Linked DNA regions of Bryobacter aggregatus MPL3. Each later gene encodes a partner of the first gene's protein in a complex. Links are inferred from orthologs where the notes say so. Each region holds a gene or a part of one and is shown on either strand. Other genes may lie near its edges. The genes, in order: sucB and M017_RS0108310.

Region 1 (15,147 bases):
GCCAGACCCGGGTCCTGGTCTTCGCCCAACAGGCGGTCCACCTGCGGGTTGGTCCAGATCGCTTCCTCAATCTGACGCTTTTGTTCCAGCATCTGCGCCGCACCTTTGAAGCGCTCATGCTCGAGAAGCCGATCGACCAGTTCCTGCCGTGGATCTTCCTCCGGCATGATCTTCTCGAGTTCCGGATCCCGTGGCAGCAGCAGCTTACTCTTGATATGGATCAGAGTTGCCGCCATATATACGAATTCCGAACTCAGCTCGATATCCATGGCCATCGCCTGGTCCATATAAGAGAGGTACTGCGAAGTGATCTTGGCGATCGGGATGTCGTAGATATTGATCTGCTGTTTGCGGATCAGATCAAGCAGAAGGTCGAGCGGCCCCTCGTAATGCTGAAGTTGGATTTGAAACGAGGACACTACTTTTGGAATGTACCACGCTTGGACCTGCTCGCAGTCTCCAAAGCGGTGCGGAGCGCATCCAGCGAATAGGGCTTCGGGAGCAAGTCATCCATGCCGGCCATTCGAATTCTTTCGCGATCAATCGCCAGTACGCCAGCCGTAATGGCCAGGATCGGCACTTCGCTCCTCTTTCCTGTTCCGGCACGAATGTTGCGCGCCGCAGTCAGACCATCCATCACTGGCATCTGATAGTCCATTAATATAACGTCATAATCTCCACCCAGCGCGGCCTCCACCGCCAGTTGCCCATTTTCCACCAGCTTCGCCTCGCAACCGAGCTTATTCAGATAGTGCATCACCACTCGCTGGTTCACCGCATTATCTTCCACCACCAAAATACGTAAATTTAATGGAGCCAAGGACTTAGAAGCATTTGCTTTGGTCAGCGGACCGCGTCCCCCCAGCACGTCGAGGAGTTGGCTCTGCCGCACCGGCGGCATCAAAACGCCCGGGCTCAGCAGAAGATCCGGGTTCGTGTCAGGAGAGACTTTCTCACAATCAAAACTCTTCAGAACACGATCGAGCACACGCAGGCCGCTCACATCGGGATGGGCATCTGCGGCTACGGCCACCCGCCGCTCCAGCGGTGAAATCTCCACCGTCTTCTGCATGCCCTCCACCATCACCGTAAACCAGAACTGACTCCCTCCGCCCGGCCGGGGTTGATACCCCAGCTCCCCGCCCATCAGGCGCACCAGTTCCCGGCAGATGGCTAGGCCCAACCCGGTTCCCCCATGCTTGCGCGTCGTCGAGGCGTCGGCTTGCGTAAAACGTTGGAAGAGCCGTTCCCGGCTCTCTTCGGGAACACCGGCGCCCGTGTCGAAAACGGCAAAGCGCAAAGCTCCCTCCCCAACACGTTCCACCTCAATCCAGACCTCGCCTTCAGCCGTGAATTTCACCGCATTCCCCACCAGGTTAAAAAGGACTTGCTGGATGCGAGTCGGATCGCCTTTCACCGTCTCTGAAATCGCAGGGTCGACGTAGGCGCCGATTGAGATCCCAGCATCTTGCGCGCGCGGATAAAGATTCTGCACCACTTGCTCGGTCAGCTTCATTGGGGAGAAACGAATACTCTCCAGATCCAGCTTCCCGGCTTCAATCTTCGCCAAATCGAGAAAATCATTGATCAAGGCAAGCAGGACCTGTCCGCTCGACGAGATGGCGTCGGTAAAATCTCTCTGTGCCGGCTGGAGCGATGTGCTGCGCAGCAGATCCACCATGCCGAGAATGCCATTGAGCGGCGTACGGATTTCATGGCTCACATTCGCCAGAAACTGCGATTGCGACGCAGAGGCGGCCTCCGCCAGTCTGCGCGCCTCACGGCTCCGGAAATAGAGCCTCGCGAATGCCAGCATCCCCGCAATGAGGCTCAAGACCAGCAGAGCCAGCCAGAGGCGCTGATCTTTCACCCGGACCAGATCCTGAAACATGCCAATTTGATTGGTCGTGAATACATTCCAGCGCGCCCCAAGCTGGTACATCGTGCCATCCATGGTGAGGTCGAGCAAGGTGCTGTGCAACTCGTCGGCCAGCCAGGCATTCTCCTTGAGAGCACCAATCCCATAGCGGATCGAGAGCTCATTGAAAGACTGGGCGTAAAGAGAAGCACTGGGGCACAGCCGTTTGGAATCGAGCATCCAGCGATCCATGGCCCGCGCCTCTAGCACAGCCGCAACGGCCCGGCCATCGCAGACCGGACTGAGCACCTGATCCGCAAGCTCCATCGAGAGAACATTCACCACTGGAAAAGCACGCCGCAGCAGCGACGCATCAAAGGAGCCTCCCATGCTGGAGATGGTCTGGCCTCGTAAATCCTTCACGGTCTTCACCGGATGGTCCGCGCGGCTCACCATGACCATCATGTTTTCCCACCAGGCTTCGCTCAAACCAAAGTTCTTGAGCCGCTCTGGAGTTCTCACCATCAAGGGATAAACGTCAATCTGGTGCTCCAGTAAAGCAAGTTCAGGAGTTGCCACCATCTCGACCCATTCGACAGTGATCCCTCTCCGTCTGGCAGCTTCCTCAAATGCATCAATGGCAAAACCGGCCGGACTCCCATTCGATCGCAGACTGAAATAGGGAGGAAACTCAGAAAATCCAGCACGAATCGTGCGCGGATATCGATGCTCGTGAAACAGCAATAGCGATCCGAGCCCAAAGAGGACTATGAGTAGCGTGAGTACTAGGATTCGAGGTGAAATACCTATTCATAATAACGCTTACTCAGAAAAAATCTAAGGATATTACAGCCGTGGACCAGGGCGTTTTTGAGTTTTGTTCGGATCTACAGGAGGAGCGCCCTTAAAAACAAGGGTAACGGCCACTGTATGATTCACACGATCCACATCCGCAATACTTTTGGTCTCACCCAGATTGTCAAAGACTCCGTCTTCTCGTAATTTGTTCAAAAAGAAATCTGGATATTCAGGGTTGAATGGAGACCCCGCTTTCACACCCCACATCTTCCGTACTTCTGGTTCAGAAATCAGATCGAGACCTTTAATCTCAAGACGATCAAATTGGTACTTGCCGCCAGCGTCGATCTTGAAGTCCATATCCACCACTTTTCGCTCTTCGTTGATCGTGCGCTTCCCGGTCACTTTGGCGTCTAAGAACCCGTTCCGTTTGATCGCAGCTTCCATCTTGCGCCGGCCTTCATCCACTTCCCCCATGTTGGCCGTCACCCCTTGGCGGAAACCGCCCACGCGCAGCCAATCGTCCGTCCGTTCCGCTTCGCCCTCGACACGGATCTCTCCGAGCTTGTACTCCTCACCCTCCACAATCTTGACCTTGAGATTCAAACCAGCATTTTCCTTGGCGGGAGTTGCCGTGATCTCCGGAAAGGTCACCTTCACATGCCCGCGCGCTTCGTACATCGGCCGGATCTTGATGTCGAGAATGTCACGGAACTCGGGTTCCCGATAAACCAGTCCAACCGCAGCGGAAGCCATGAGAGGACGTAGATCGTCCAGGCTCAGGAGGCGATTGCCGCTAAAGTCGACACTGGAGATTGTCGGCAGCTCCCGCTTGGGGCGGAACATTGCCACCAGATTGCCCTGTGCGTCTGTCGCCAATTGACCGCGAACCCGGTCCACGGGATCCGTCAGCTTCAACGCCCGATTCAGCTCTTCCTCATAACGGCTGAGGACTTCCTGCGTCGCTGGAATCTTGTCCCCAAACAACGGATCGAATTTCTTCAGAATCGCTTTCACGTCCGCGATTTTGGCCGGGATCTCCTCAAAGCCGATGGGATAGAAGGTGGAAACCTCGGTGATATCCCAAGTCAACGCATAACCTTGGTCCTGCGGCTTGTAGTCATAGGCGACTTTGTCGAAATAGCCACAGGTGAGGAGTTTCTGCATCGCCGCATCCATTTGTGCGGGCTTGACAGTGGAGCCGGGAAGAATACCTGCGGCAGCAATCACCTGCTCCGCCTGGAGGATCCGATTTCCCTGCACGGCCACGGCCCGTACGGGAAACGCTTGGTCGGGCGCTTGTGCGAACAAGACCGCGCCCAGAGAAAGAAATACGACACCGAAACTGATTCGCGAATTCATTGCAACCTTATTCATTGTCATCGACGGAGCGGTTGCAATTCTCGTTCCAACAGGACTCAGGGCCCCGCCTCAGATGAAGAACAGCCACCGCGTTGCAAAAAACGCCGTTCTTCCCTCGAAGGGGGCCCTGCCGTGCGTCGCCCCTCCTGAAGAAAACGCACTTGGAATACACTCTCACAATTCACGTTCCAGTGCCACTGAATCCTGAGTTTTGACGAGCCTATTGATACACTAGATACGACCCATGTCCTACGATGTCGTGATTATCGGTAGTGGCCCTGGCGGCTACTCTGCCGCCGTGCGAGCCGGCCAATACGGTCTCAAGACCGCGATCATTGAAAAGTCTCCGAAGCTGGGTGGCACTTGCCTCCACGTGGGATGTATTCCCACCAAAGCGCTGCTCCACAGCGCCAGCGTCTGGGACTATTTTGTGCACCCGGAGGAGGAAGGAATCTCCTGCCAATCTCCGGTTCTGCACTTCCCCAACGTGATCGACCGCAAGGCCAAGATCGTCTCCAAGCACGCCAAAGGCGTCGAGTTCCTCATGAAGAAGAACAAGGTCGACGTCATTGCGGGCTACGCAAAGCTGCTCGGTGGGGGCAAGATCGAAGTCAGTCATAACGGGCAGACCCAGATCATCGAATCGAAGAATATTGTGATCGCCACTGGATCCGAGGCCCGGATGATTCCCAATGTCCAGCCCCAGTCCCCACGCATCCTCACCAACGTCGAAATCCTCGACCTGCCCAGCGTTCCCAAGTCGCTCGCCATTATCGGTGCAGGCGCGGTGGGCGTCGAGTTTGCCAGCATCTTCCGCCGCTTCGGCAGTGAAGTAACGATCTTCGAGATGCTGCCCCGCGTCGTTCCGGTCGAAGATGAAGAAGTCTCGAAAGAACTCGAGCGCTGCTTCAAGAAGATGGGCATCCGCATCGAGACCAGCGCGAAGGTCGAAAACATCGTCAACGGCCCCAATAGCGTCAAGTTCACCGCGACCCTCGCTAACGGGAGCCAGGAACAGGTAGAAGTGGAGAGCTTGCTCGTCGCCGTCGGCCGTAAGCCGAACACCGAGAGCATCGGCCTCGAAAACACCAAAGTCGAAGTCGATCGCGGCTTCCTGAAGGTGAACGGTTTCCAGCAGACTTCTGAACCCGGTGTCTATGCCATTGGCGACGTTGTCGCCGGCACCCCGCAACTGGCCCACGTCGCCACCGCCGAGGGCATGATCGCCATTGGTCACATTGCAGGCGTCGAAGTCCAGCCGATTCGCCGCAACCGCATTCCGGGCGCTACCTACACGGACCCCGGCATCGGCAGTGTCGGCCTCACCGAATCCCAGGCTAAGGCCCAGGGCTATAAGGTGAAAGTCGGCAAGTTCCCCTTTGCCGCAAATTCCAAGGCTTCCATCAGCGGGCATCATGAAGGCTTCGTCAAAGTGGTTGCCGACGACACCTATGGCGAGATTCTCGGTGTCCACATCATTGGCCATCACGGCTATGAACTGATTGCCGAAGCCGTTGCCGCCATGGAATCGGAATCCACCGTCGAGGTGATGATGAACACGATCCACGCCCATCCCACTCTCTATGAAGCAGTCGGCGAAGCATTCAACGCCGTCTACGGAATGGCGATTAATGCCTGATTTTGACGTCATCGACCTGGGACCTCTGCCTTGGGCGGAAGCCTGGTCGATCCAGCAGAGTTATGTCGAAAAGAGAAAAGCCGGTCTGGTGCCGGATACTCTTCTTTTCGTCGAACATCCGCACGTCATCACCCTCGGCCGTAATGCCAGTGAGAGCAATATCCTCGCTGGCCGCGACCAACTGGCGCGTCTGGGGATCGAGGTCCACGAAGCAAATCGAGGCGGTGATGTCACCTATCACGGCCCCGGACAGCTCGTCGGGTATCCGATCTTTGAACTCACCCGTTGGAAGAAAGATGTCCGCGCCTATGTGCAAGGCGTCGAGCAGGCGGTGATCCGCACGCTCGCTGGCTTTGGCATCGAGGCACATACGCGCACCGGCAAAGAAACCGGTGTCTACGTCCAGCAAGCGGGCCTTGCGCCTGCCAAGATTTGCGCGCTCGGCGTGCACATCAGCCGTTGGGTCACCTCCCACGGCTTTGCCCTCAACATCAACACAGATCTCCGCTACTTCCAGTACATCGTTCCCTGTGGACTTACGCTTCCCGTCACCTCGATGGAAGCGCTAGGCGTCACGGTGCAGCGTGAGGAAGTGATGCGGGTACTTTCCCGCCATCTGGCGGAGATCTTCCACCACGAATTTACCGATTCCATTGAAAACTTACAGGAGATGCTTCCATGCCTGATGTCGTAATGCCCCAGATGGGCGAGTCGATCGTTGAAGGAACCCTCACCCGCTGGCTGAAGAAGCCCGGCGATAAGGTAGAGCGCGATGAGCCGCTCTTTGAAATTTCCACCGACAAGGTCGACACTGAGATTCCTTCGCCCGCCGCCGGCATTCTCACGGAGGTCCTGGTGCAGGAAGGCGCAACCGTCGCCATCAATACTCTGGTCGCCCGCATTGGTGAGGCAGGCGGCGCAGCCGCTCCGGCTCCTGCGGCAGCAGCACCGGCTCCCCCGCCCCCAGCTCCGCCTGCTCCCGCCCCCACTCCTGCACCGGCTCCTGCTCCTGCACCGGCTCCGCCGCCCCCACCGCCTGCCGCTCCGGCGCCAGCCCCCGCCATCGAAGCGGACTCCGTAAACGGCCCCTTGTCACCGCTGGTCCGCAAGATGGCTCGCGAGTACAACATTGATCTGGCCCAGGTCCCCGGCTCTGGCGCAGGTGGCCGCATCACCAAGCAGGACATCGAATCCTACATCCAGAACCAGGCAAACAAAACTCTCGCCAGTGCAGCGGCTCCGGCAGCTCCCGCCGCCCCGTCTGCCCCCAGCGCCGCAGTTCCGCCGCCTGCGGCAGCAACTCCGTCCAAGACCCGCGTCGAGCCGATGGGCATCATGCGCAAGAAGATTGCCGAGCACATGATCAAGTCCCAGGCCATCTCCGCACATGTCACCACCGTACACAAGGTCGACATGACCAAGATCGCCAAGCTCCGCGCCAAGCATAAAGATGAGTTCCAGGCCCGCTACGGCTTCGGCCTCACCTTCCTGCCCTTCATCGCCCGCGCCGCAGTGGAGGCCTTGCGTGCCTTCCCGCTGTTGAACGCATCGATCGAAGGCGACAACATCATCTTCCACAACGAGACCAACCTCGGCATCGCAGTCGCTCTCGACGGCGGCCTCGGTCTGATCGTTCCGGTGATCAAGCACGCAGACGAACTGAACATCGTCGGCCTGCAACGCTCCATTGTCGACCTGGCCAACCGCGCCCGCGGCAAGCAGTTGAAGCCCGACGAAATCTCCGGCGGCACCTTCGCGCTCACCAACTTCGGCAGCTTCGGCAGTGTCTTTGCGACGCCTGTCATCAACCAGCCGAACGTTGCCATCCTCGGCATCGGCACCATCGAGAAGGTTCCGGTGGTGATCGACGACATGATCGCAATCCGCAGCCAGGCGCACCTCGCGCTCAGCTTCGACCATCGTCTGATCGACGGCGCGCTCGCCGACCAGTTCTGCCAGAAGATCAAGTCGATCCTCGAGAACTTCAGCGAACAGGTTCTCTAACAAGCTCCTACTTCCCTCCTAACAAAGCTGCGGTATATCGGTCCCCAAAGACGGATATACCGCAGTTTCGTTTTGCGAAGAGGCTATTGCAGCTGAGTGATCACCAGATGCGCAGAGACGCTCCGTACACCACCCGCCATCGGCGCCAGGGTCAGAGAACTAGCGTTGGAAACCGGGTTCCGCACCGTCAGAATGGCGTTGATCGTCTTGGTTTCGATCAGCGCCACACCAACCAGTTGACTCGATCCGCTCGCCCGTCCCACCACCGTGTAGGGAAGGTCCTCGCCATTGATCGTGAGCACCAACTGTCCCGGTTCACTGATGCTGACCTGAAATTGCACTTGGTAAATTCCGGCTGACGCCAGCTTGAAGCTGGAAAGTCCCGCCCGTGAAATGCTGGTCAAAGACGTTGGTCCATCCTGGGGAAAACTCACGTCGCCGCCAACCGGCACCGGGGCAGCGTTGTCTGGCGTCATCAAGGCATAAAAGTCAGCGAATGAACGAATGCCGCCCGCCTGCCCGGTTGCACCGGTGGGTCCCACAGGCCCTGGCGACCCCATCAGTCCCGGCTGGCCCGTGTATCCAATCGGTCCCTGAGGTCCAGGAGGCCCCTGCACGCCGGAAGGTCCTGCTGGCCCCGTCGGCCCAGGAATCCCAACCGCGCCTGCGGGTCCTGCCGGCCCCGGAGGTCCCACAAGACCAGGCATTGTCGAAGCGGGTCCAACAGGTCCTTGGGGTCCCTGTGGCCCTGCAGGGCCCTGGGGACCGGTTGGCCCGGTTGGACCCGCGGGGCCCTGAGCCACTTCAATCATGGATGCCTGGACAAAGTAGCCATTCATATCGATGACAAGATCGGTCGGATCCGTCGACAACACCTGGATCCGCCCCTCGGGGCTCGCGGGGACAATCGCCGCATTCCCAATGATTCCGCCAAGAGGAGCATTGAGCACAACCGTTCCCGGCCAGGGCCGGTTATCCTGCCAAGCCGCCACCCAACCCACCGTCTTGCCCACCGGTGTCACAGACACAAAGTTCATCGAGTACGCGGCCGCCGCAGGCACTCCGCAATTCGTGGCCGCCACTGCAATGATTCGTGATTCGTTCGCGATGAGAGAAGGCGGCCCAAAGTCACCCGTCTTTCCCGACCCGCCTTCCGCACGCGTATCCAGCACGCGGCAGGGCGGAATTGCAATAAAGACCAGTGCGGGCGAAGCCCCATCGGGAGGAGCAGGAATCGCCGCATTCAAAAAATCCCGGTTCTGCTTCTCCACAGACCAGTTCTCCAGCGGAATCGCATGAGAGGAACCGCGTTGCCCAAAAGCAACAGGCGTCAGAAACGCCAAAGACAAAAGGAAAGTTGCGGACATCGCCGCCCTACCTTTCAAAGTCGCAGATCCGATACAAAAAACCATTCAAGAGCCTTCCTCTTAGATCAGGAACCTTACTCGCAATCTAAGATAAATACACTATTTAACCTTATCGATTTAAGACAAGTCGTACGTAATTATACATTTCATGAATTAGAAATAAAACTCAATAAAATACAGATTTATGACCTGCTCAAATCAGGAAAGTTCTAGGAAGCTCTTGCAAGCGAGTCCTCATCTAGTTCATAATCTGAACTACTATGCCGAAACAGGAAGACTCGAAAGTCGAAGACCTTCTTCCCCTGCCTCCGCTCAGTTTCCACTTGCTGCTCTCCCTACTCGAGGGAGAGCGTCACGGCTACGCACTCAAACGCGAAATCCTCGCCCGCACGCACAAGAAGTTGAACCCTGGCCCGAGTCTCCTCTACGGCCACATCAATCGGCTCCTCGAGCAAGGTCTCATCGAAGAATCTGAGGAACGCCCAGATCCGCATCTCGACGACCAGCGCCGCCGCTACTACCGCATCACTCCACTGGGCCGGGACTGCACCCGCGCCGAAGCGCTCCGCATGCAGGAACTCGTACGGCTGGCAGGTGCGCATGTGGTTCTTTAACCAGCTCATCCGTCTCTACCCTTCAGGCTTCCGCGCTGAGTACGGAAGCGCTCTGCACCAGCAGTTCGCCGACGAATGGATGGACGCCCCTTCGGCCTTCTCACGACTCCGCCTGCTCCTCCAGAGCCTCTGGGAGTTCCTCTTACTCTGGCCGCAAATCATGGGCAGCGAGTTCCTGCAAGACACCCGCTACTGCTGGCGTACCTGGCGCAAAGCTATGGGCGTCACGCTCCTCGCGATCCTGTCGCTCTCCCTGGCCATCGGAGTCTCCACCGGAATCTTCAGCATCCTCAGCGCGACGCTCTACCGTTCTCTGCCCTTCGCCCACGCCGAAGAGCTCGTGGAACTGAACATCTTCTTCGGACCACTGTTTAAAGGGCAAACAGCCTTTGAAGCATGGGCAGGCTCTACGTCCTATCTCTCAGGAGCCACCGCGGTCAACGTTTCCAAGCTCAATCTGTCGGGGAACTCCCAATCCCTACGCATCCCCGTGGTGGAAGTATCCCCAAACTTCTTCGACCTGCTGGGAACGCCCATTTACCGGGGACGAAACTTCACCCACGAAGAAGGCGTGAGTGGAAAGGGCGATGTCGCCATTCTCTCCCATGCCTTGTTCGAACAGGCCTACGGAGGCGACCTGCGCATCCTGGGTCAGAAGATCCGGATCAATAATTTCCCGCTCACCGTCATTGGAATCGCACCCCCTAGATTCGACTACCCGGATCAAGCTGGCCTTTGGACGCCCACAGCATTCGACTGGAACAGGATCCCGAAGCAGAGCCCCGACAACATCAAGATCATCGGACGGATGAAGCCCCATCTCTCCTTCCCCACTGCGGTGCGCGCCTTCGAACTCGATGCCGCGGCCAATGGCAAACCCTTCTCCTCCGCCCCGGAGTGGAAAGCCCGTCTCGTCTCTTTGCGCGAACAGCTTGCCGGCCCAATCGCAAAATCCGTCTGGGTTCTCTTTGTCGGCATCACTTCCGTCCTCCTGATCGCCTGTGCGAATATGGCGAACCTCTTGCTCACGCGCTATGCGGCACGCCAGCGCGAGTTCCAGATTCGCAGCTCCCTCGGAGCTGGAATCGCCCGCATCAGTCAACAAATCCTGACGGAATGCATCTTGCTCTCGCTGATCTCCGGACTCCTCAGCCTCGGAATCGCCCACCTAACAGTCCAGCTCGGCTTTCTGTACTTCCCGCCGAACTTCCGCTTCCAGCACTATGAAGTCTTCGATTCCCAGGTACTCCTTTTCGCGTTCCTACTCTCCCTGCTCTCGGGTCTCGCCTTTGGCTTCACGCCAGTGCTTTTGCGACGAGGCGCTTGGGCGATGCGAGCAAATTCCATCCGCCACGCGCTCCTCGCGTTGCAGTTCGGACTCACGGTCGTTCTGCTGGCAAGTTCGCTCAGCATCGGTGAAGCGCTCATCCGGCTCCACAATACCGATCTCGGCTTGACGACCAAGAACATCAGTACGGCAACCATCTCGCTCGCCGGCACACGCTACGAGGGCAAACAGCAAAGCATCGACTACATCAGCAAGGCGCTCGCGCAAGTCCGCGCCTTCCCACAGTTCCACTCGGCAGCTGCCATCGACTACTTCCCCATCGCCACCAAAACCTTCTCTGCCGCAAACTACAAACTGCGAACGACACCACAGGAGCAGATGTTGATTACGCTGAGCGCCAGTCCGGACTTCTTTCAAACCGTTGGCACGCCCTTCCTGGCAGGCCGCGACTTTACGGCTCACGATACCCTCAACTCCGAGCCCGTCGTGATCGTCAATGAGTCCTACGCGAAGCTGGATGGTGGAGCGCGCGCGGTGCTCGGTCAAAAGCTGCGCCCGACGGACAAAGACGAGAAGCCCGCAACGATCATCGGGGTAACTCGAGACATTCAGTTTGATGGCGCTGAAGGCGGAGTCATGCCCGCGCTCTTCCGGCCCATGGCGCAAGCGCCCCCCAATTTCTTCACCATTGCCATACACCACAAAAGTGGGAATGCACCCCTTCACCAACTGGCAGCAGCCCTGCAGAGCCTTTCACCCGACGTACCCGTCTACGATGTCCTGCCGCTTGAGCAGCGAGTCCAAAGGACTCTGGCCAAACCAAATCTCTACACCATCGTGCTCGCCTTCTTTGGTGGATTTTCGCTCCTGCTCACGCTCCTCAACTGCTATAGCATCTGTGCAAATGCAATGGCACAGCGCACGCGCGAAATCGCGATTCGACTCGCTGTCGGAGCACAATCCCGGCAGGTGCGCGCCATGATCTTAGCTCAGATGCTCCCGGCAATCCTACTCGGGTTGAGTGCGGGTTTTCTGCTGATCCCTACCACCGCTACCCTGCTGACAAAGCTGATCGAAACGATCCAGCCCGCAACTTGGAACCTCCGGCTCCTTCCGCTGGCTTCGCTCTTCTGCGTCGCAATCCTGGCGATCTGGCTTAAAACTCGCCAAGTCCTCCGACTCGATCCCGCTGAGGCATTGCGCTCCGAATAAGAAAGAGCTCAGCCGACAGGATTCGTTCTGTGTTGCTCCACTCGATTCCGGAAAGTGGAAACAGCAATCCAATAAAAAGCAGGCTTCCGCCACCGCGTTCCTGCATCCGTCCCTAGCCTACGATGGGCGATTCCGAATCCAGTTCCCGGCCGTCCTGCCTGACAACGAAGCCGCCGATCCATCCAAGTCTTTGCCACTGCTTGTCGCGATCTCGGTAAGCGTCCACCCTAGGCCGTCTGTGCAAGAGGCCGAAGAGAGTGGAAGCTTGAGGGATGGGTACGGAGAGCGGAATCAATGATGTTGGGCGCGGGCTCCGGGTCGGAAAAGGTGGAATCCGTATTCAGCGGAGGCGTGCTGAGTGCCAAGTGATTGTCGAGGCGACCTTGAACGCTGAAAGATCTGTGGCAGAGGTGGCGTGACAGCACGGCGTCAATACCAACCAGATGTTTCAGTGGCAACGACTATATACGCAAGGTCTGCGCAACGATGAGGATTCACCCGTAGGTATTGCCAGTGCGAATGGCAGCGTCTCAGCCGCAGGGAGGCAGTATTGAAGTGGAGGTTGCCGGTGTTCAACTGTTCAACTTTGGATCGAAGGATCACCCGGTCTGAGTTGTTTGCGGCTGATGCTCGACAAGGTGCTGGGATAAACCTCGCGCCAACTGGTGTGCAGATTTGGATCGTGGCGGGGCGAACCGATATGCGCCGCAACTTCACCGGGCTGAGCGCAATAGTGCAACAGGCACTGAGCGGCGATCCATTCTCGGGGCAGGCCTTTGCGTTCTGCGGGCATCGTGGAGATCTGATCAAAGTAGCAAAGGAAGCAAAACTCTTCCGCCCCACAGCCTTGGGAACACTAGTCTCCTGAGTCATTGATTTCTAGCAGAAGTGTTCGGTTGATGGGCGGCAAGGGTGGTTGAAGCAAAGCGGGCGATGGACTCAAGAATTTGAGAGGCAGATTTGGTCCAGAGGAATGGTTTGGGTTGCTCGTTGTGCACGGCAATGAACTTCCGAATAGCGTCCTCTAGTTCCGAGACGCTTCGATGAGAGCCACGCTTGATTTGCCGTTGTGTCAACAACGCAAACCAGCGTTCGACTTGGTTCAACCAAGAGGCATGTGTGGGAGTAAAGTGCAGATGATACCGGGGCCTCTTTTGGAGCCACTGTCGAACCTTGGCGGTCTTGTGCGTTCCGTAGTTATCCAGCACCAGATGGACATCCAGGTCGGCAGGGGCGGCCGCATCGATTTTTTTCAAGAAATCGAGGAACTCTACAGAGCGATGACGGCGATAGCATTTGCCCAATACCCGGCCGGTGGCGATATCCAGAGCCGCAAACAGACTGGTCACTCCATGTCGTTGATAGTCGTGCGTGCGGCGCTCAAGTTGACCGCTTCGTAGCGGCAACACGGGTTGGTTCCGGCTTAGCGCCTGGATCTGACTTTTCTCATCCACGCACAGCACCAACGCATGATGCGGGGGCGACAGATAGAGCCCAATAATGTCCCGCACTTTGTCAACCAGCAACGGATCGTTCGACAACTGGAAGGTTTCGCTTCGATGTGGCTTCAGACCAAAGGCACGCCAGATGCGGCTGATGGTGGATTGACTCAGTCCTGTTCTCGTCGCCAGCATTCGGCTGGACCAATGGGTTGCTCCCTTGGGGGCCTTCTCCAGTGTGAGCCGGACGACCTGCTCAATCTTGTCGTCGCCGATTTCTCGTGGCGCCCCGGGCCGAGGCTCATCTCCCAAAGTTGAGATCCCGCCCACAATGAAACGATTACGCCAGAATCCAACAGTAAACCCAGTTGTCCTCAGCTTCGCCGCAACTGCGGCGTTACTCAATCCGCCGTCGCATTCCAGGATGATTCGTGCCCGAAACGCTGTTGCTCGGGACTTTCTTGGCTGCCGCACCAACCGTTCCAACTCTTCCCGTTGCTGCTCGGTTACCACCAACTCCTGCTTCTTGGGTCGTCCTCGCTTCGCTTCCATGCTTCAACCATAGAACAAGCGGTTATATTATGCCAGCCACTTAGGACTCAGGACACTAGAAGCGGTCTCATAAACGTCTGAGTAAGATTTGTAAGCAACCGAGGCGAACGAATCCGAGGAAGTTTTCGACGTGGTATTCCCAACGAGTGACCAGGCGTCGAAAGTGATGAAGCCAGGCAAAGAGTCGCTCGACGCGCCAGCGGCGGCGGTAACGGCGCAATGGCCGTCCATCCTGAGTCTTGCCCCGGTTGCGCCGGTTCGGCGCGATCATCTCGATGCCGTACTCTTCGGCAAGCTTTTCGTCGAGCTTATCCGAGTCGTAAGTTTTGTCTCCGATGAGTCGCCTGGGCATTTCATCGAGGAAGCTTCCGGCCAGAACGTCTTCCACAAGCTGACACTCGGCCGGCGAAGCGCTGTCGACAGCAACGGCGAGAGGAAGACTGTCACCAGCGGCGAGAGCGATGATCTTCGTGCCCTTGCCGCGACGGGTGGGGCCAACGGCGAGGCCCCCTTTTTTGCGCTCGCGAATGTGGCATCAACGAACGCTTCTTCCGGATTCAACTGGCCTCGCTCATGTAAGTAGCGGGCCAACACTCTCAGCGTCTCTTCCAGCTTTCCGCTGCGCACCCACTGTTGAAAACGTCGGTGACAGGTCTGGTATGGCGGATATCTTTCTGGTAGTTCACGCCACTGCGGCCCACTCCCTAAAACCCACAGCACCCCGTTCAATACGCATCGAGTATCGTGCCACGGCCTGCCACGCTGATCCGCTCGGCGCTGCGGACGCAACACCGGCTCCACGACTTCCCATTGGTCGTCCTTTAAGTCCCATCGTCCACGCATACACTTCCGCGCAATTCACCAGAGCTCTTTCAGATTCCCATATTCCGCTCTTCAGAGGTTTATGAGACCATTTCTAACGTCCGCGACTTGGCAACTCTCTCTTTGTTGTCTCAGGAAGCGTAAAGGCCACCAGTTCATCCCCCATCGGACCGGCAAAAAAGCTTCCCCCTC
Region 2 (16,472 bases), on another replicon or contig:
CAGATCGGGCACCTTGCCGGGGGCGTGGATGCGGATGAAGCGTTCTCCAGCGTAAGCGTCTTTGTAGAGCTGATAGAGATGGTCTGGAGTAAAGTCCGGGGTGGAGCGCCGGAAGTAGATCGTTTCGAGGATACCCCGGTCAATCGGGATCAATTGTGCGGTGAAGCTGAACTGGCTTTCGAGGAGGCCGGAGTTCTGGAGCACTTCCGGAACATGCCGGTGGTCGAGCAGCGAATAGGCGGAGAAGTTCTCCGTGACCTCACAGAAGGAGGTCTTCAGGCTCGCCTTGCGGCCCGCGCCAGAGACTCCGCTTTTTGCGTCACAGATGACGCCCGCCTGCAAATCGATCGCACCCGCTTGCACTAGTGGCCGCAGGGCGAGATTCGCCGCCGTCGGATAGCAGCCGGGATTGGACACAAAACGAGCCGGACGAATCGTATTGCGATAGAACTCGGGCAGACCGTAGGCGGCTTCGGCAAGAAGCGACTCGGCGTGATGGGGTTCTTTATACCAACGGGTGTAGTCTGCTACAGACTTGAAGCGGAAGGCACCAGACAGGTCGACAACTTTCGCGCCACCGGCCAGAAAAGTGGGGGCCAGCTCCATTGAAGCCTCGGGAGGCGTGGCCAGGAGGACAACATCGAGCTTCTCGCGCGCGATGGTATCGGCGGAAAGAGGGAGCGCATCGGCGCCGGTACGGTGTTCGAGGGGAACCGCTTCGACGTGCCGGTGGCGATGGAGGATCTGGACGAGTTCGGCGCCGGAGTAACCACGAAATCCGACGATGCCCGCGCGAAGCGACTTGGTGCTGGACATAGTATAATTATTCACTGACTATGAATAATTATAACATCGCCTAGCGCTGCTCGGCGACGCTCTTGTCGGCTAGTTCGCCGATGAAGGGAATCCGCACCACTTGGCGTTGGCTGGTTTTGTAAATGAGGAAGATCCAAGCGGCTGTGAGCCCCAGTTTGACGGCGCGGGTGATAAGGTAAGCGCGGGGCATGATGTCGTAGAGCAGGCCAGCGATCACCCAGTCGTAAATGAGCCAGGCGACAAACATATAGAGGCCTTGGAAGGCGTGGAAGCGCACGGTATTGTTGCGCCGGAAGCGTTCCGAGGACAGGACGATGATGGAAAAAAGCCAACCGACAAAGGGGATGTAGCAGAGAACAGCGGCTGTGTTCTCATCGAGATCACCCAGGAAATCAGAGCGGTTGCCGGGAACAGGCCGGGTGTAATGAGGTTTTGCCGCGCCGGCCCCTACATGTTGCGCTGCACCACAAGCGCCACAATAGGCGTCTCCTGATTGGACCTCGGCACCGCATTTGTTGCAAAAAGGCATATTTTTTCAGACCCGGTACGTTCTCAACAGTGTATACGGGTTTCGCGGAGTGATAGTTTAGGGAAATGCGACGGCTTTGTGGCTGGATGATGATATTTGTGGCGTTCACGGCGATGGCCGCCTCGGCGAAGGATCTGAAGATCTTTTTCATCGATGTGGAAGGAGGGCAAGCCACGCTGCTGATCACACCGAAGGGTGAAAGTCTGTTGATTGATACGGGCTGGCCCGGCAACAACAGCCGCGATGCGGAACGGATTGCCGCCGTGGCCAAGAAAAACAAGATCAAGAAGATCGACTGGCTGCTGATCACCCACTTTCACACCGACCATGTGGGCGGCATTACCACGCTGATGGACCGGCTGCCTGTCGTGAATCTGGTGAGCCATGGCAAGAATGTCGAAAGCGGCAAAGGCGCCGATCAATTGAACAAGATGTATGAAGAGGCAAAGGCGAAGTCCAAGGAGACCATTGTCAAGGCTGGGGACAAGCTTCCGATTGCCGGCCTTGAGGTGGAAGTGATCACCGCCGACGGCGAGACGATCCGGGGCGCTTCTGCCCTGGCCCGTGGCGCCGGCGACAACAATCTTTGCGGCGCCGCCACCAAGAAGGCCGTTGACCCGAGCGAGAATGCACGCAGTGTCGGGATTCTGGTGAAGTATGGCGAATTCCGCTTTCTCGACATGGGCGACCTGACCTGGAATAAGGAAATGGAAGTCGCCTGCCCGGTGAACAAAGTGGGGAAGGTGGATCTGTATCTATCCACACACCACGGTCTCTGGGCGAGCAACAACCCGGCGCTGGTGCATGCCCTGGGCGCGAAGGCCATTGTCATGAACAACGGCGAGAAAAAGGGCGGCGAGGCTCCGGCGATCGACAGTATGCGCGCGGCCCCGGGCCTTGCCGGTTTCTGGCAGTTGCACTACTCCGTCCCGGCAGGCAAAGAGCACAATGTCGAGGACCCCTATATCGCGAACCTGACCTCGCCCGGTGGCTTCCACATTGAAGTGACCGCGAAGTCGGACGGCCATTTCACGGTGGTCAACCAGCGGAACAAGTTCACCAAGTCTTACTAAATGCTCAATACCTCGTCCGCGTATTTCGTATTTCTCGCGGCAGTGTTCTTTCTGTATTGGATGGTGGCGCGGTGGCGGACGCCGGTATTGGCCGTTGTCCTGGCCGCCAACTATTTCTTCTATGCGCGTTGGGACCTGTTTTATCTCGCGCTGATTCCAGCGGCGAGCCTGGTGGATTATCTCTGCGGCCTGGGGATGCAGGCGAGCCAGCGGGTGTGGTGGCGGCGCACGCTCCTCGGGCTGAGCCTGGCGACAAATCTGGGCATTCTGATCTCGTTGAAGTACATGCCGGCCTGGGATAAGAACTGGAAGTGGGTTCTGCCTCTGGGTTTGAGCTTCTACTGCTTCCAGGCGCTGAGCTACACGATCGATGTCTACCGCCGCGATGCGAAGGCGACACCGAGTTTGCTCGCGCACTTTACGGCCGTCAGCTTTTTTCCAGCAATCCTCGCCGGGCCGATCACCCGGGTGACGAATCTAATTCCGCAACTCGAAAAGCCGAAGAAGCTGGCCGCCTCCGATGGGGGCCGCGCTCTGTTTCTGATCGGCTTGGGCGCGATGAAGAAGCTGCTGGTGGCGGACTATCTGGCAGAGAATCTGGTGAACCGGGTTTTCGACTTTCCGAAGCTCTATAGCGGGTTGGAGGTGCTGGCGGGGGTCTATGGATATGCGCTGCAACTGTATTTCGACTTTTCGGGTTACAGCGATATCGCGATCGGAAGCGCCTTGCTGCTGGGCTTGAAATTGCCGCAGAACTTCAACATGCCCTATGCGTCGGTCAATATTTCGGATTTCTGGCGGCGCTGGCACATCAGCTTGTCCAGTTGGCTGCGCGATTACGTCTATTTCTCCTTCCCTGGCTTGCGGGGCAAGCTCATGCCGTATGTCGCGCTGATCTTTACGATGGTGATTGGCGGCTTTTGGCATGGGCCCACCTGGAATTTTGTGCTCTGGGGCACCCTGCACGGCGTGGGACTGGCAGCTTGCCGCGGCTGGCAGGCCTGGCGTGGCGCACAGAAATGGGACTCCGCGCTGAGCCGGGCGCTGGCGACCTTCTGGACGGTGCAGTTTGTGTGTTTCTGCTGGATCTTCTTCCGGGCCTCGAGCTTTGAGAACGCAGTCGACATTCTGACCCAGATCGGTAGCCTGACGATGTCGACCGCGAATCTAACGGGTGCGCTGCTCACCATCGGGGCGATCGCGATTGCGGGACATTATGCACCGAAGAAGTGGCTGGAGGAGAGCGAGGTGTTGTTCGGGCGCGCACCATTTGTAGTACAGGCTGCATTACTCGCTATGCTGGCGATGAGTATCAAGTATGTGGCAGCCACCGGCAATGCCCCCTTTGTGTACTCGCAGTTCTAGAGGCCATGGATTTTCCAATCAAAACTTTCTTGAGTGTGCTGTCTCTGGCGGCCAGCGTGGCTGCGCTCGAGTACATTCCGCAGTTGAAAAACTACCGGCTGATGGATTGGGATGCCGTGCAACAAGTGGTGGACTTCAAGCCGAGTATCGTCACGAAATCAGATCCTATAGTGGAAGCAGAGGTGAGGCTGAAGCCAGGAAGGGCACTGGAGAAAACGGGCGCGCGGGCCGCAGTGGAGCCGCTCAGCGATCCGAAGGGCAGTCTCCATGCGTTTTACGAGGCGATTGAGCGCGTCGAGGCAGGGGAACCGGGCGCAGTCGTACGGCTGGCGCATTATGGCGATTCGCCAACCACCGCCGACTTGATCACCGCCGATGTGCGCGCGCTGTTACAGAAGCGCTTTGGCGATGCCGGACACGGCTTCTACCTGATCGCCAAGCCCTGGGCCTGGTATGGGCATCGAGGAGTGGACAGCGATTCGAGCGGCTGGGACACGGAGGCTTCCAATCTAACGCGGGTCCGGGACGGGTATTACGGCTATGGCGGAGTCAGTTTCAAGGGCGCAGCAGGAGCGCGGGCACGCTTTCGCTTGAAAGAACCGGGTTATGTGCGTGTCGAGGTGGCGTATTGGCAGCAGTTGAATGGCGGAAGTTTCACGGTGGAGGCTTGCGGGGATCGTCTGGGCGAACAGGCGACGGCAGGCGAGCCAAGTGAGGGATTTACCGCATATACACTGCCTGCAGACTGCAAGGACATCGCGGTCAGCGTACAAAGCGGGCCGGTGCGGTTGTTTGGAGTGCAGTTTCTACGGGGTTCCAATGGTGTCGTCTATGACAGTCTCGGTTTGAATGGCGCCTATATCAGTGTTCTTGCGAAGTTTTTGCGGGAAGACCATTGGGCCAAGGAACTGCAGCATTATGCCCCCGATGTGGTGGTGATCAATTACGGCACCAACGAGAGCGTCTATGCGGCGTTTGTGGACAAGGTGTTTGAGAAGGAATTGCGCGAATCAATCCGCCGGATTCGCGCCGCACTGCCGGATAAGAGCATTCTGGTGATGAGTCCGATGGACCGGGGAGAGCGGAATGCGGCAGGCCAGATTGAGACGGTCCCTGCGTTGCAGCGCCTGGTGGAGCTGGAGCGGAAGGTAGCCGCCGACGAGGGTGTGGCGTTTTTCAATACTTTCGAGGCGATGGGCGGCAATGGAACCATGGCGAAGTGGTATGCCGCCGAGCCCCGATTGGTGGGCGCGGACTTCATTCATCCGATGCCCGGCGGGGCAAAGATTATTGGGAATCTTTTATATCAAGCGATGGTGGACGGCTACAACCGGTACAAAACGGCCAAAACAACAGCTCAATTCGCCAAAACTGGCCTTTGATGGGCTCGGGCCGAAACTTGTTGGGCTCGGTGGGCGTTTTAATGGGTGAATGCCGCGCACAGTCTGTTCCGTTTCCGCTCTCGCTGCCCTGGCGTTCAGTCTCTCGCCAATCCTGACGCCAGCGCTGAACGCGTACCAAGATCCGCCAGTTGTCTTTAAGAGCGATGTATCGCTGGTCCGGGTGGATGTACAAGTTGCGGACCGGAGCAATCGCTCTATTTCTGCGCTGCACCGCGAGGATTTTCAGCTTCGCGAAGGCGGGCAGGTGCGCGAGATCGTGAATTTTGCGCGCGAGAATCTGCCTCTCGATCTGGTGCTGCTGCTCGATGTCAGCGGGAGCATGAGGCCGCATGTGGAGCGCATTGCCGAGGCGGCGCGCCAGGCGCTGTTGCAATTGGGGAATGAAGATCGGGTGGCAATTCTAGTCTTTGACCGGTCGACACGGGTGAGCATGAGCTTCAAATCGAACCACGACGAGATCATGCGTGGCTTCCAACAGTTGCTCGATCGCGAGAATTTCAATGGCGGCACCGATATTACCCGGGGCATGCTCGATGCTACCGACTATATGCGCAAGCATGCGCGGCGGGACGCACGGCGGGCTGTAGTGATTCTCACCGACGACATGACCGAACGCGACCGGGATGAATATCGGGTCGAGCGGGCACTCGAAGAGGCAGGAACGGTGATGAGCGCCTTGATTGCGCCCGATGCGATGGGCAACCGCGCGCAGACTCCTGGCACCTTCCCGGGCCGTGGGCGGAGCCGCGGAGGCGGAGGCGGTTGGCCTTCCGGTGGCGGGGGCGGACTGGGCGGAATCATTTTCGGAGGTGGCGGCTATCCGGGCGGCGGTGGGGGCAGGCGCATGCCGGGTGGGAACGGGCCAGTCACGATGGGAAATGGACGGCTGAAATCGGCAGGAACCAGCGAAATCGCCCGCGCCTCCGGTGGGGATAGCATGCCTGTCGACGATGCCTCGGCGCTCGAAACGACCTTGGAGCGCATTCGGCAGAGCTACGCGCTGTATTTCAACGCACCAGAAGGCGTCAAACAAGGCGAGCAGCGAAATGTCGAGATTGCGCTGGCTGGGGCCGTGGTGCGCCGTTATCCGGACGCAGAATTGCGCTATCGCCAGACCTACATCGTGACTGAGGGCGGGACGACCAACGGTCCGGGTGCGGGGAACGACACGCCGACGGTCACTCACCGCAATCCTTCCACAGACAGCGGCAGTATTTTTGAGCCTGTGAACTCCAGCACCTCAACGAGCGAAGCTCCGCGCATGAAACGGCGGCCGGCTGTGGACGACCCGAGCAGCGCCGGCGGCTGGCGCAAGGCAGATAATACACCGGCAGAAAAGCCAGCCGACACGGTAGCGGCCCCGGCCAATCCGGTTCCGGTAGCCCCGGCTGCAGACGATAAGACGGACGCGGATCCGAAAACAAGTGGCGGTTTTCGCAAACTGAAGCCCGGCGAGAAGCCATAAACGCTCGAATCCGAAGCGCTCCTTTCGCTATCATATTGGACAGTAGGCACTCGTTTTGAAACATGTGTCTTCCCGCCAATACCCATGTCCGAATCAATAAATGATTGGCTCGCCGAAGAGCTGTACCAGGAATACCTGAATAATCGTGGCGCCGTTGACACGGCGTGGAAAGGCGTCTTCGACGTGGACGAAAGCGCCGCAAACGGCACTCCCAATGGAGCGGCGATACCCACTCCCCCTCCCGTAACCACAACCGCGAGCGCTCCTGCAGAATTGGCGCCCCCGGTGAAGGCACCCGCAGTGAAAGCTGCCCCGGCGGCACCAGCCACTTCGAGCGATTTGATCGCCAGAGCTTCGGCCCCGCCGAAGGAACTCGGCCCTGCCGAACAACTGGTTCCGCTGCGCGGCACGGCCGCACGCATTGCAGAGAACATGAACCTGTCGCTGGCCGTGCCTACCGCAACCAGCGTGCGTTCCATTCCGGTGAAGGTAATTGACGAGAATCGGACACTCATCAATCAAAGCCGTACGATGGCGGGCAAGAGCAAGATCTCGTACACGCACATCATTGCCTATGCGATTTCGAAAGCAGTGGAGAAATTTCCCAACCTGAATTCTGCCTATGCGGAAAGCGACGGACAGCCCTTTCGCTGGGTGAAGCAGCAGGTGAATCTTGGCCTGGCGATCGATGTGGCCGGCAAGGACGGCCAGCGTTCCCTCGTGGTGCCGAGCATCAAGAACACCGGCATCATGAACTTCCAGCAGTTCCTCAATGGCTTTGACGACCTGGTGAAGAAGGGCCGTAACGGCAAACTGGGTTTGGCAGATTTCCAGGGCACGACGATTTCGTTAACCAATCCGGGGACTGTCGGCACCTTGTCCTCAGTCCCGCGGCTGATGCCGGGCCAGGGCGCGATCATCGCGACCGGCGCAATTGACTATCCAGCCGAATACATGGGCGTGCGTCCGGAGACCCGCTCCCTGCTCGGACTGAGCAAGACGATGATGATGAGTTGTACCTACGATCATCGGGTGATCCAAGGAGCCGAAAGCGGTAGTTTTCTCGCTCACCTGCAAGACCTGCTCAACGGCAAACATAATTTTTACGAAGAGATTTTTGCGGCGCTGAAGTTGCCGTATCGCCCGGTGTCCTGGCAGGCCGACCGGGCTGTCGCGATTCCGGGCGTCTCCTCGGGCAAGATCAGCTCCGAGGTTGCCAAAGAAGCGGCTGTTCTGCAGTTGATCCATGCCTATCGCGTGCGCGGACATCTGATCTCCGATCTGAATCCGCTGGGCAGCGAGGCGCAATACCATCCGGAGCTCGATCCGTCGACCTACGGGCTGACGATCTGGGATCTCGATCGCGAATTTATCACCGGTAATCTGGGAGCCTCGACAGGGCTGGGCGATGTGCCAGGCGTCAGCACCTTGCGCGAGACGCTCGAGACGCTGCGCCGCACCTACTGCAACAAGGTGGGTGTGGAGTACATGCACATCCAGTACCCGGACCAGAAGGCCTGGTTGCAGCAGCGCCTGGAACCACCCTCGGCGCATGCCCCGCTCGATGAGGCGACGCGCCGCCGCATTCTCGAACGCTTGCTGCAAGCGGAGATGTTTGAGCAATTCCTCGGCACCCGCTTCATCGGACAGAAGCGCTTTTCGCTCGAAGGCGGCGAATCGGCAATCGCCATGCTCGATGAGATTGTCGAGCGCAGCGCGAACACGAATGTGCATGAAGTGGTGGTGGGCATGGCCCATCGCGGCCGTCTTACCGTGCTGGCGAACGTTATCGGCAAGCGCATGGCGCAGATCTTCAGCGAGTTTGAAGGCAACATTGACCCGAACTCGACACAGGGCTCAGGCGACGTGAAGTATCACCTGGGCGCCTCAAGCGTGCGCACCTCCAGCAAGGGCAAAGAAATTGTCGTCACCCTCGCGCCGAACCCGAGCCATCTCGAAGCCGTGGACCCGGTGGTGGAAGGCATTGTGCGTCCGAAGCAGGAGCGCCTGGGAGACACCAAGCGCGAGCGCGTGATTCCGGTGCTGGTCCATGGCGACGCGGCCTTTGCAGGCCAGGGCGTCGTGATGGAGACCTTCAACCTTTCGCAACTGGAAGGCTACACAACAGGTGGCACGGTGCATCTGGTGATCAATAACCAGATCGGTTTCACGACCAACCCTCAGGAGGCCCGCTCGTCGAGCTATTGCACCGACATTGCACGGATGGTGCAGGCCCCGATCTTCCATGTGAATGGCGATGACCCCGAGGCCTGCTTCCGCGTGATGCAGGCCGCTTTTGACTTCCGCCAGGAATTCAAGCGCGACGTGGTGGTGGACATGGTCTGCTATCGCCGTCATGGGCATAACGAAGGAGACGATCCGTCCTACACCCAGCCGCTGATGTATCGCCTGATCAAGAATCAGCCGTCAGTGGCGACCCAGTATTCCGAGCGCCTGATTCGGGACGGGATGCTGAGCGCGGGCGAACTCGATTCGATCAAGAAGCGGATCACGGCCAAGATGGAAGAGGGTTTTGAGGCTTCGCATACGAATGCCGAGAAGTTTGAAACGGTCGAGATGACGAGCTATGAGCAGTCTGCGCTCCCCTCGTCAAACTCCGGAAGCACGGCCATCGACCGCTCCACCCTCGAGCGGATCATCAAGGGCTATGTGAATTTGCCGGAAGGTTTCACCGTCCATCCGAAGTTGAAGTCGAACACCCTCGACAAGCGCGCCGAAGTTTTGGCCGGAGGCCCGATTGACTGGGCGACCGGCGAAATGCTGGCCTTTGGAAGTCTGGTGCTCGAAGGAACGCCGGTTCGCTTGAGCGGACAGGATTCCCCGCGCGGCACTTTCTCGCAACGGCATCTGGAACTGGTGGATTATGAGACCGGGAAATCGTATTTCCCCCTGCAACATCTCTCCCCCGATCAGGCGAAGTTCGATGCCGTAGACTCCTCGCTGAGCGAGTACGCAGTGATGGGATTTGAGTTTGGCTACAGCGTTGCCGATCCTCTGACCCTGGTGCTTTGGGAAGCGCAGTTTGGCGATTTCGTCAACGGCGCGCAGATCATGATCGACCAGTTCATCAGTTCGGCCGAGGCGAAGTGGGGCCAGCCGAGCGGACTCGTTCTGTTGTTGCCGCATGGTTACGAAGGCCAGGGCCCCGAACACTCGAGCGCCCGCATTGAACGCTTTTTGCAGCAGTGCGCCGAAGAGAACATGATCGTCGCCAATTGCACGACGGCGGCCAACTACTTCCACTTGCTGCGGCGGCAGATGAACGGCGGCGAAGACCGGCGTGGCTTGAGAAAGCCGCTGATTGTCTTCACTCCGAAAGCACATCTGCGCAGCCTGAAGGCCGCCAGCCACATTGAAGACTTTGTCCAGGGCAGCTTCCGGGAAGTAATCGGCGACTCCAACGCCGACGCCGGCAGCACCATCACCCGCGTATTGTTGTGCTCGGGCAAGGTCTACTATGACCTGGTGGCAGCCCGCGAAGAGCGGAACGCCGACCATGTCGCGATCGTGCGGCTGGAGCAGTTGTATCCCTTCCCTGCCGATCAGTTGAGCGATATGCTACAACGCTATTCGCCTTCCGCCGAGTTGATCTGGGTACAGGAAGAGCCGCGGAACATGGGCGCCTGGCGCTTTGTACAAGAGCAGGTGTCCTTCGTCCTCAATGGAAGCCGGCGCTCGGTGCACTATGCCGGACGGCCGGAAGCGGCCTCACCCGCCACCGGATCTTCCAAGCAGCACAGTAAAGAATTGGCGGAGTTGCTCGACGCCGCCTTCTCACAGACCACGCAGCTTCGTCCGCGACGTGTCAGACTCGTCGCTCGCCGTAAAAAATAGAGACCTCCCCGTGCTGCCTCGCTCATGAACGAGTACCCCAGTTGGGTTGAATACGTCAGATATCTCGGGCTCGATCCAATTACAGTTTGGATCGAGTACCGCACTGTACTCTACCTCTCGGTGATTGGCGCCATTTTGATCCTGATCGCCGCCCTCGCCGTGGTGGCTTGGCAGATCAAAGTTTTCTTTGAAAATTACCAGCATCTGTTCGTCGGAAAGATGCCCTTCTACCGGGCTTTTCACGAGATGGAGGGGACCGATCACCCACAGGTGCGCGCCTCGCTCTGGCAAGTGAGAACGGCGCTGGATCATGAGGACTTTGTTTTCGGCTTCCCAGGAATTGCGGTATCCGATGTCGGAAAGTTCCGCAATGCGAAGGGCTTGCTCTTATTGACCCGGACGAGGCTGATCTTTATCGGCAAAGACGGGCAATGTGAATTTGCACTGGATTCTTTCCGCGATGCCAATGTGCGGGAAGGCCTTCGGCATATCGAGCTGAAGCTGATTTTTGAAGATAAGAAACCGCTCTTCTATCTGCTCGGCTTGAATCGCGATCATGCCCAAGAGATCTTCATGCGCATGCATGCTTTCCGGATCGAACTCAAAGAGAAGAAGAGCTAGCGGGCACCCTGATTGGGTTGCCACAAGGCCTCGGGCACTCCGAGTGCAACATTCACCCAACGGCTCCACACAAAGAACGCATCGCTCAGCCGGTTGAGATAGAGCAGCGCTTCGGGTGGCGTTTCTTCCTGCCGCCCCAGGGTGACGAGCAGACGCTCGGCCCGGCGGCAAACGGTGCGGCAAACATGCAGCTCGGCGCAAAGGCGCGAGCCTCCCGGTAAAACAAAACTGCGGAGCGCGGGAAGACCCTCGTTGTAGTGGTCGATCTCGCGTTCCAACTGGTGGATGGTTTCCTGGGTGATGCGCGGCTGATGAGGGTGGAGATCGGCGGGCAAAGTAGCCAGCACCGAGCCGAGATTGAAGAGTTCGTGCTGGATGCGCTCGAAGATCTTCTCCAGTTCGGCCAGCTGCTGGTCGTGAGAAGAAATGCGAACGAGCCCAACAAAAGAGTTGAGCTCGTCCACCGTTCCAAAGACTTCAATCCGGAGTGTATCTTTCGGGACGCGTTGTCCGCCTACCAGCCCCGTCTCGCCGCGGTCCCCGGTTCTGGTATAGATCCGGTTGAGGGCGAGGCGGGGTTCGTTAAAAGTTTCACTCATTGGAATCCGAAGGATTACTTGGGGCAACCCTTGGACTGGATTTCGGCAACCGGACCGTCAGCAATTCCGGCGATACCGTTGGGCATGGGGCCGTTCTTGGGGACGAGCCAGATTTCAACGCGGCGGTTCTTGGCATTGCCATCCTTCGCGTTGATCTTGCCGCTGGCGAGTTCCTTCACAGTGGCTTCGCAGAGCGAGGTCTTGAAGGGGGAGAGCTGTTCGGCACCGACAGTCGCAACCTTAATGCGGTTGCGTTCGAGGCGCTTGCAGGGTTCCACGCCAGCGCTGAGAACAGCGGCGACCTGGAGGACGCGCTCTTCATCGAGCTTGCGGCTCTTCTTCGCCTTGACGTCGCGGACCTTGATATTCTTCTCAACTGCGTCGAAGTGACCGACGAGGAGAACATCGTAGTCGCCCATCGAAGCAGCCTTTTCAAAGGCCTGATCGAGGATGCGCTTGCCGCAATTGTTGACGCGGGCGCCATTCTTACCGAAGACGATGTCATCGAGCTGCATCGGCATAGCCTTCGGCGGAGCCGGAGCGGCAATCGGAGCGGGAGCAGGCGGAGCCATTACGGTGGCAGTGGCGCGCTTGCTGCTGTTGCCCACCGTCGCGGTGACGTCGACCGTGGCCGAAGGACCACCAGGAGTGAGGTTCAGACCAGCGACACTGAGCAGAGCATGATCGGTGGTGTTGCCGGGCTTGACGGTGAACTTATGCGTCAGGGACTTGCCGTCAGAAGAGGCAGTGCCGTGATCGCTCGACAAGGTGCCGGCGCTGGCAGTGTAAGTGAGGGTGACTTCTTCGCCCGCCTCCGGACCTTCATAGCTGAGGACCGAGGTGATGCGCGAGGTACCGCCGGGGTTCAGCGTGGTCGGGTCGAGGGTGAGGCTGACCAGCTCGAGCTTGGGCGCCTTGACGATCAGGCTGGCGTTACGCTCGGAAGCAGGCACCGGAACCTTCTTGAGGAAGTTGCGGGTGCGGCGATCAGTGACCTTGGTGGTGTCGGCTTCGACAACAGCCTTGAGCTGGTGTTCGCCAACCGGAAGATCTTTAACCGCGATCATCGAATCGCCCGCGACGGCATTGCCGTCTACGGTCCAGCGATACTTCGGCGTCACGCCCAAGCAATCGTTGGTGATGGGGAGATTGTAGCTTGCGCTTTCTCCGCGCCATACCGTCTTGGTGGAAGGATCGATCTGACCAACGGTAAAGACGCAAACAGGACCATTGTTGATGGCGCCCAGATAAATGGAGATACCACCAGTGGTCTGCAAGGAGTTGAGCGGCGTGTTGCGGCTGTAAGTAATCGCACCAGCCGGGCCGAAGACGGGGATGCCGTAATCCGGAGAAGCGGTGGCGAAACCACGGATGTCAAAACGGAGACCGACGCGGTCGGTGACCTTCGCCTTGATGCCCCCGCCATAGTTGAAAGCGGGTTTAAATTGCGATTCGAGCGTCACGACCTGCTTGAAAGGAGTGAACTGGCCGGTGCCGACGGCGCGACGGGCATCATCAGTGACGCCAAAGTAATCAAAACCTACGCCCATGGTGAGGAAGGGACGAATCCGCGCTTCGCGGGGCTTGAAATGTAGAACGGGGTTGAAGTGGAACTGGCGCAGACGGGCGCCGAAACCATAGTTCTCATTGGTACCGGGAATGCGGTATTGGACATTTGCGATGCCGTGCACCATGCCGGTCTGTTCGAGACTGACATAATTCCAAATATTTTCGACAATACGGAAACCAGCAATTCCACCGTTGGACAAATCCTGGTTCGGCTGATTATTCTGCCGCTTGACGAAGTTTCCACCGCCAAAAAGGTTAATCTCAAAGAGATCTCCACCACTTGTCGAGCTGCTAGATTTCTGAGAAGACGTCGAAGACGTCTGCGCTGGTAGTGCAAGCCCACACACCACCACAAGGGCTGTCGCTAAAGCGAGTTTGTTCGATTTCATAAAGTAGGGATTCCCTAACTATTTCATTCTAACGGTTTTTGCGGCAAATCCAACACATAAACACCTCGGCTGGCGCTCACTGCAAACAGCAAATTGGGCATTGCAGAGGAAACATGGAGGCGCTGGAAGGCCAAGTGTGCCTCTTCGTGCGCAGGCAACCAGTACCATGTGTCTCCTGAGTCACGTGACCAAAAGACCCGTTGTTGCCTTAGAGCAAAGCAAAGGCCTTTCTGTTTCGGATGAAAAATCACACTTCCAATCCATTCCTGGCCGAGCCCGTTTTCGACCACCCGCCAAGTTTTGCCGGAATCATTGGACTTAGTTAATCCAGATCGTGAAGCTCTTAGCATCTCTTGCGGATTCCATGGATTGGTCGCCGTCTGGAACCAATCTCCACCCGACTCGACCTGAGGAGTTTTTGCAACATCCCAGGTTTGGGCATGATTGTGGCTTTCTAGCCACACCCCTTCGGAGTCGCGCGCGAGGAGCCGGTCTCCGTCTCCGAAGAAGCGGTCAAAATTTTTATTGGATCGAAGGATCTCCCAAGGGGTGTTCAGGGCTTTGAGACGGAAAATTCCCCCTGCACTGCCTTCATAACGGGCGACGGCGAAGAGATTTTCGTTGTCCGAATCGACCGCGAGGAGGCTTCGGCTGGAGAATCCATTGTTGACGGGGGTGAAGGAAGCGCCGTTGTCGGTGGTCCGTAACAGGCCGTGCCGTTCGGTGGAGATATAAAAGGTGGAAGCTTCCTGCGGGTGGAAGGCGATGCTGGTGGCGACGTATTCATTCAACTTCTTCCACTCCTGTCCGGCATTGCGGGAGCTCCACATGCCGGCGCTGGTGCCGGCAAAGAGCAGATTTTGGTCGTGCGGGTCCTGGGCAACGACATAGGTGCGGCGGTTGGTGCCGGGGATCCCTTGTACCCGCCGCCAGGCGGCGCCCGAGTTCAGGGAGCAATAGATGCCACTGCAGGCACTGGCGAAGACCCGGCCGGGAAGCAAGGGGTCCACTGCGATGGAGAAGATGTCGGAATCATCAAACATGCCCGCGGAGATTTTGGTCCAGGTGCTCCCGCCGTTGAGTGTTTTCCAGGGGAGGTGCGGTGTGCCAGCGTAGAGGATGCCCGCTTTATTCGGGTCAAAGGCGACGGAAACAATCGCGGTGAGATCGGCGTTGCTCTTTGGGCTGATGCGACGCCAGGTGTTGGCCCCGTCGTTCGACATCCAGACCCCATCGTTGGTGCCAGCAGCGAGAATATTTTCATCTTTGGGCCAGGCGGTGAGAGCAAAGAAGGAGAGGTGCTCGGTACCGGGCACGGACTTCCAGGTTTCGCCCTCATCGAAGGATCGCCAGAGACCACCGGGTGCAGCGCCAACGAGCCAAACGGGACGGGGATTGTGGAAGATGAGTCCGGTATCGAGACGCGCATTGGGAAGCTCAGGGAAGTTTGTTAATAGGGTCCAGGTCTGGGCAGCGTCGCGGCTGCGGAAAACGCCGGTGCCCCGCATGCTGAGGGACATCAGCGTGGCGGGCTTTTGCGAATCGAGACGAATGATGCGGGCAGCACCGCCCCAAGGACCGATGGCTTTCCAGGAAGGATACGAATCCGCTTGCAGCCATACAAGCAAGCTGAGGAGAAGAACAACGAGACGGCTCACTCGTACCAGTGTAGAGTGGGGGCAGGCGAGGGTGAACCACACTGGCTGGCACAAAGACATATACTGGAGGCGTCTGGCCTTGAACCGCATACGCGTATTAGTGGCAAAGCCTGGACTCGACGGTCATGACCGCGGGGCCAAGGTGATTGCCAGAGCACTTCGCGACGCCGGCATGGAAGTAATCTATACCGGTTTGCGTCAGACGCCGGAAATGATCGTCAACGCGGCGCTGGATGAAGATGTCCAGGTGATCGGGCTGTCGATTCTGTCCGGCGCGCATATGGCAATCGTGCCAAAGGTGCTCAATCTCTTGCGAGAGCGTGAGATGTCAGACGTGCTGGTGGTTGTGGGAGGCATCATCCCTGAAGATGATGCATCGCAGCTCAAGCAGTTGGGAGTGGCGGCGGTTTTCCAGCCGGGAAGTTCACTGGAGTCTGTAGTGAGCTTTATCCGCGGTGCGGCGAACATCCCCGCCTGACGATATTTGAAATCCAGAGGAGCTGAATGCCTCTACTAGATAAACTGAACATTGCGGTGTTCGTCGATTACGACAACATCGAAATTGGTTTGAAGACAACGTTGCGACGCGAATTTGACGTCTCACTTTGTCTAGATGCTTTGAAAGAGCGGGGCGACATCGTTGCAAAATTCGCCTACGCAAACTGGGGACGCCAAGAAGGCGCCGCAAGACAAATGGCGGAAAACGCCGTGCAAATGGTGCAACGACTACCTAGCCCGCGTGGGGACAAGAATGGTGGCGACATCAATCTTGCCTTGGACGCGCTCGAGATGGCCTTTACCCACACCCACGTCAACGCTTTCGCAATTATCAGCGGTGACAGCGACTTCATCCCCCTCGTCAACAAACTGAAGGAATACGGCAAGACGGTCTACGTCGTTGGCGGCAAAGCCTTCACCTCGAATATTCTCCAGAGCAATTGCCACGAATTTGTGGCCTACGAAAATCTGTTGATGGACCGCGCCGCGCGTGTCGATGGCAGCGAGAATGGCCCGACGCTCGAGCGTCTGAAGCTGGAACTCGCCGATTCGATGAAGCGGAGCGACCAGGGCCGGGATCGCGGCCGTGGCGACAGAGATCGCGGCGATCGCGATCGGGGCCGTGGGGACCG

What was found.
Region 2: sucB (region 1) and M017_RS0108310 share a complex: the UniProt entries of both Escherichia coli proteins name them as parts of the 2-oxoglutarate dehydrogenase (OGDH) complex. The link is inferred for Bryobacter aggregatus MPL3 from one-to-one orthologs.

The regions. Positions count from the first base shown.
Region 1 is NZ_JNIF01000004.1:570,202-585,348, reverse strand. What follows is about bases 5,499-8,498. They hold sucB (2-oxoglutarate dehydrogenase, E2 component, dihydrolipoamide succinyltransferase), read left to right. Parts: upstream 5,499-6,335; coding sequence 6,336-7,661; downstream 7,662-8,498. Other genes in these bases: M017_RS30460 (collagen-like domain-containing protein), read right to left, coding at 7,745-8,498; lipB (lipoyl(octanoyl) transferase LipB), read left to right, coding at 5,650-6,351; lpdA (dihydrolipoyl dehydrogenase), read left to right, coding at 5,499-5,657. Also shown: M017_RS0122245 (segregation and condensation protein A), read right to left, coding at 1-419; M017_RS28165 (hybrid sensor histidine kinase/response regulator), read right to left, coding at 419-2,602; M017_RS0122235 (POTRA domain-containing protein), read right to left, coding at 2,705-4,018; more of lpdA, read left to right, coding at 4,263-5,498; more of M017_RS30460, read right to left, coding at 8,499-9,028; M017_RS0122210 (PadR family transcriptional regulator), read left to right, coding at 9,289-9,642; M017_RS0122205 (ABC transporter permease), read left to right, coding at 9,629-12,142; IS66 family insertion sequence element accessory protein TnpB, read left to right, coding at 12,810-13,010; M017_RS0122190 (IS630 family transposase), read right to left, coding at 13,012-14,133; M017_RS0122180 (outer membrane protein assembly factor BamB family protein), read right to left, coding at 15,050-15,147. UniProt on the Escherichia coli protein: E2 component of the 2-oxoglutarate dehydrogenase (OGDH) complex which catalyzes the second step in the conversion of 2-oxoglutarate to succinyl-CoA and CO(2).
Region 2 is NZ_JNIF01000003.1:1,734,493-1,750,964, reverse strand. Bases 6,382-10,706 are described here. They hold M017_RS0108310 (multifunctional oxoglutarate decarboxylase/oxoglutarate dehydrogenase thiamine pyrophosphate-binding subunit/dihydrolipoyllysine-residue succinyltransferase subunit), read left to right. Parts: upstream 6,382-6,735; coding sequence 6,736-10,506; downstream 10,507-10,706. Other genes in these bases: M017_RS27520 (hypothetical protein), read left to right, coding at 10,531-10,706; M017_RS0108315 (VWA domain-containing protein), read left to right, coding at 6,382-6,651. In the rest of the region: argC (N-acetyl-gamma-glutamyl-phosphate reductase), read right to left, coding at 1-816; M017_RS27525 (zinc-ribbon domain-containing protein), read right to left, coding at 857-1,345; M017_RS0108330 (ComEC/Rec2 family competence protein), read left to right, coding at 1,411-2,418; M017_RS0108325 (MBOAT family O-acyltransferase), read left to right, coding at 2,419-3,783; M017_RS0108320 (GDSL-type esterase/lipase family protein), read left to right, coding at 3,819-5,165; more of M017_RS0108315, read left to right, coding at 5,215-6,381; more of M017_RS27520, read left to right, coding at 10,707-11,127; M017_RS0108300 (cob(I)yrinic acid a,c-diamide adenosyltransferase), read right to left, coding at 11,124-11,726; M017_RS0108295 (OmpA family protein), read right to left, coding at 11,741-13,684; M017_RS27515 (sialidase family protein), read right to left, coding at 13,708-15,342; M017_RS0108285 (cobalamin B12-binding domain-containing protein), read left to right, coding at 15,422-15,820; M017_RS28590 (PIN domain-containing protein), read left to right, coding at 15,847-16,472. UniProt on the Escherichia coli protein: E1 component of the 2-oxoglutarate dehydrogenase (OGDH) complex which catalyzes the decarboxylation of 2-oxoglutarate, the first step in the conversion of 2-oxoglutarate to succinyl-CoA and CO(2).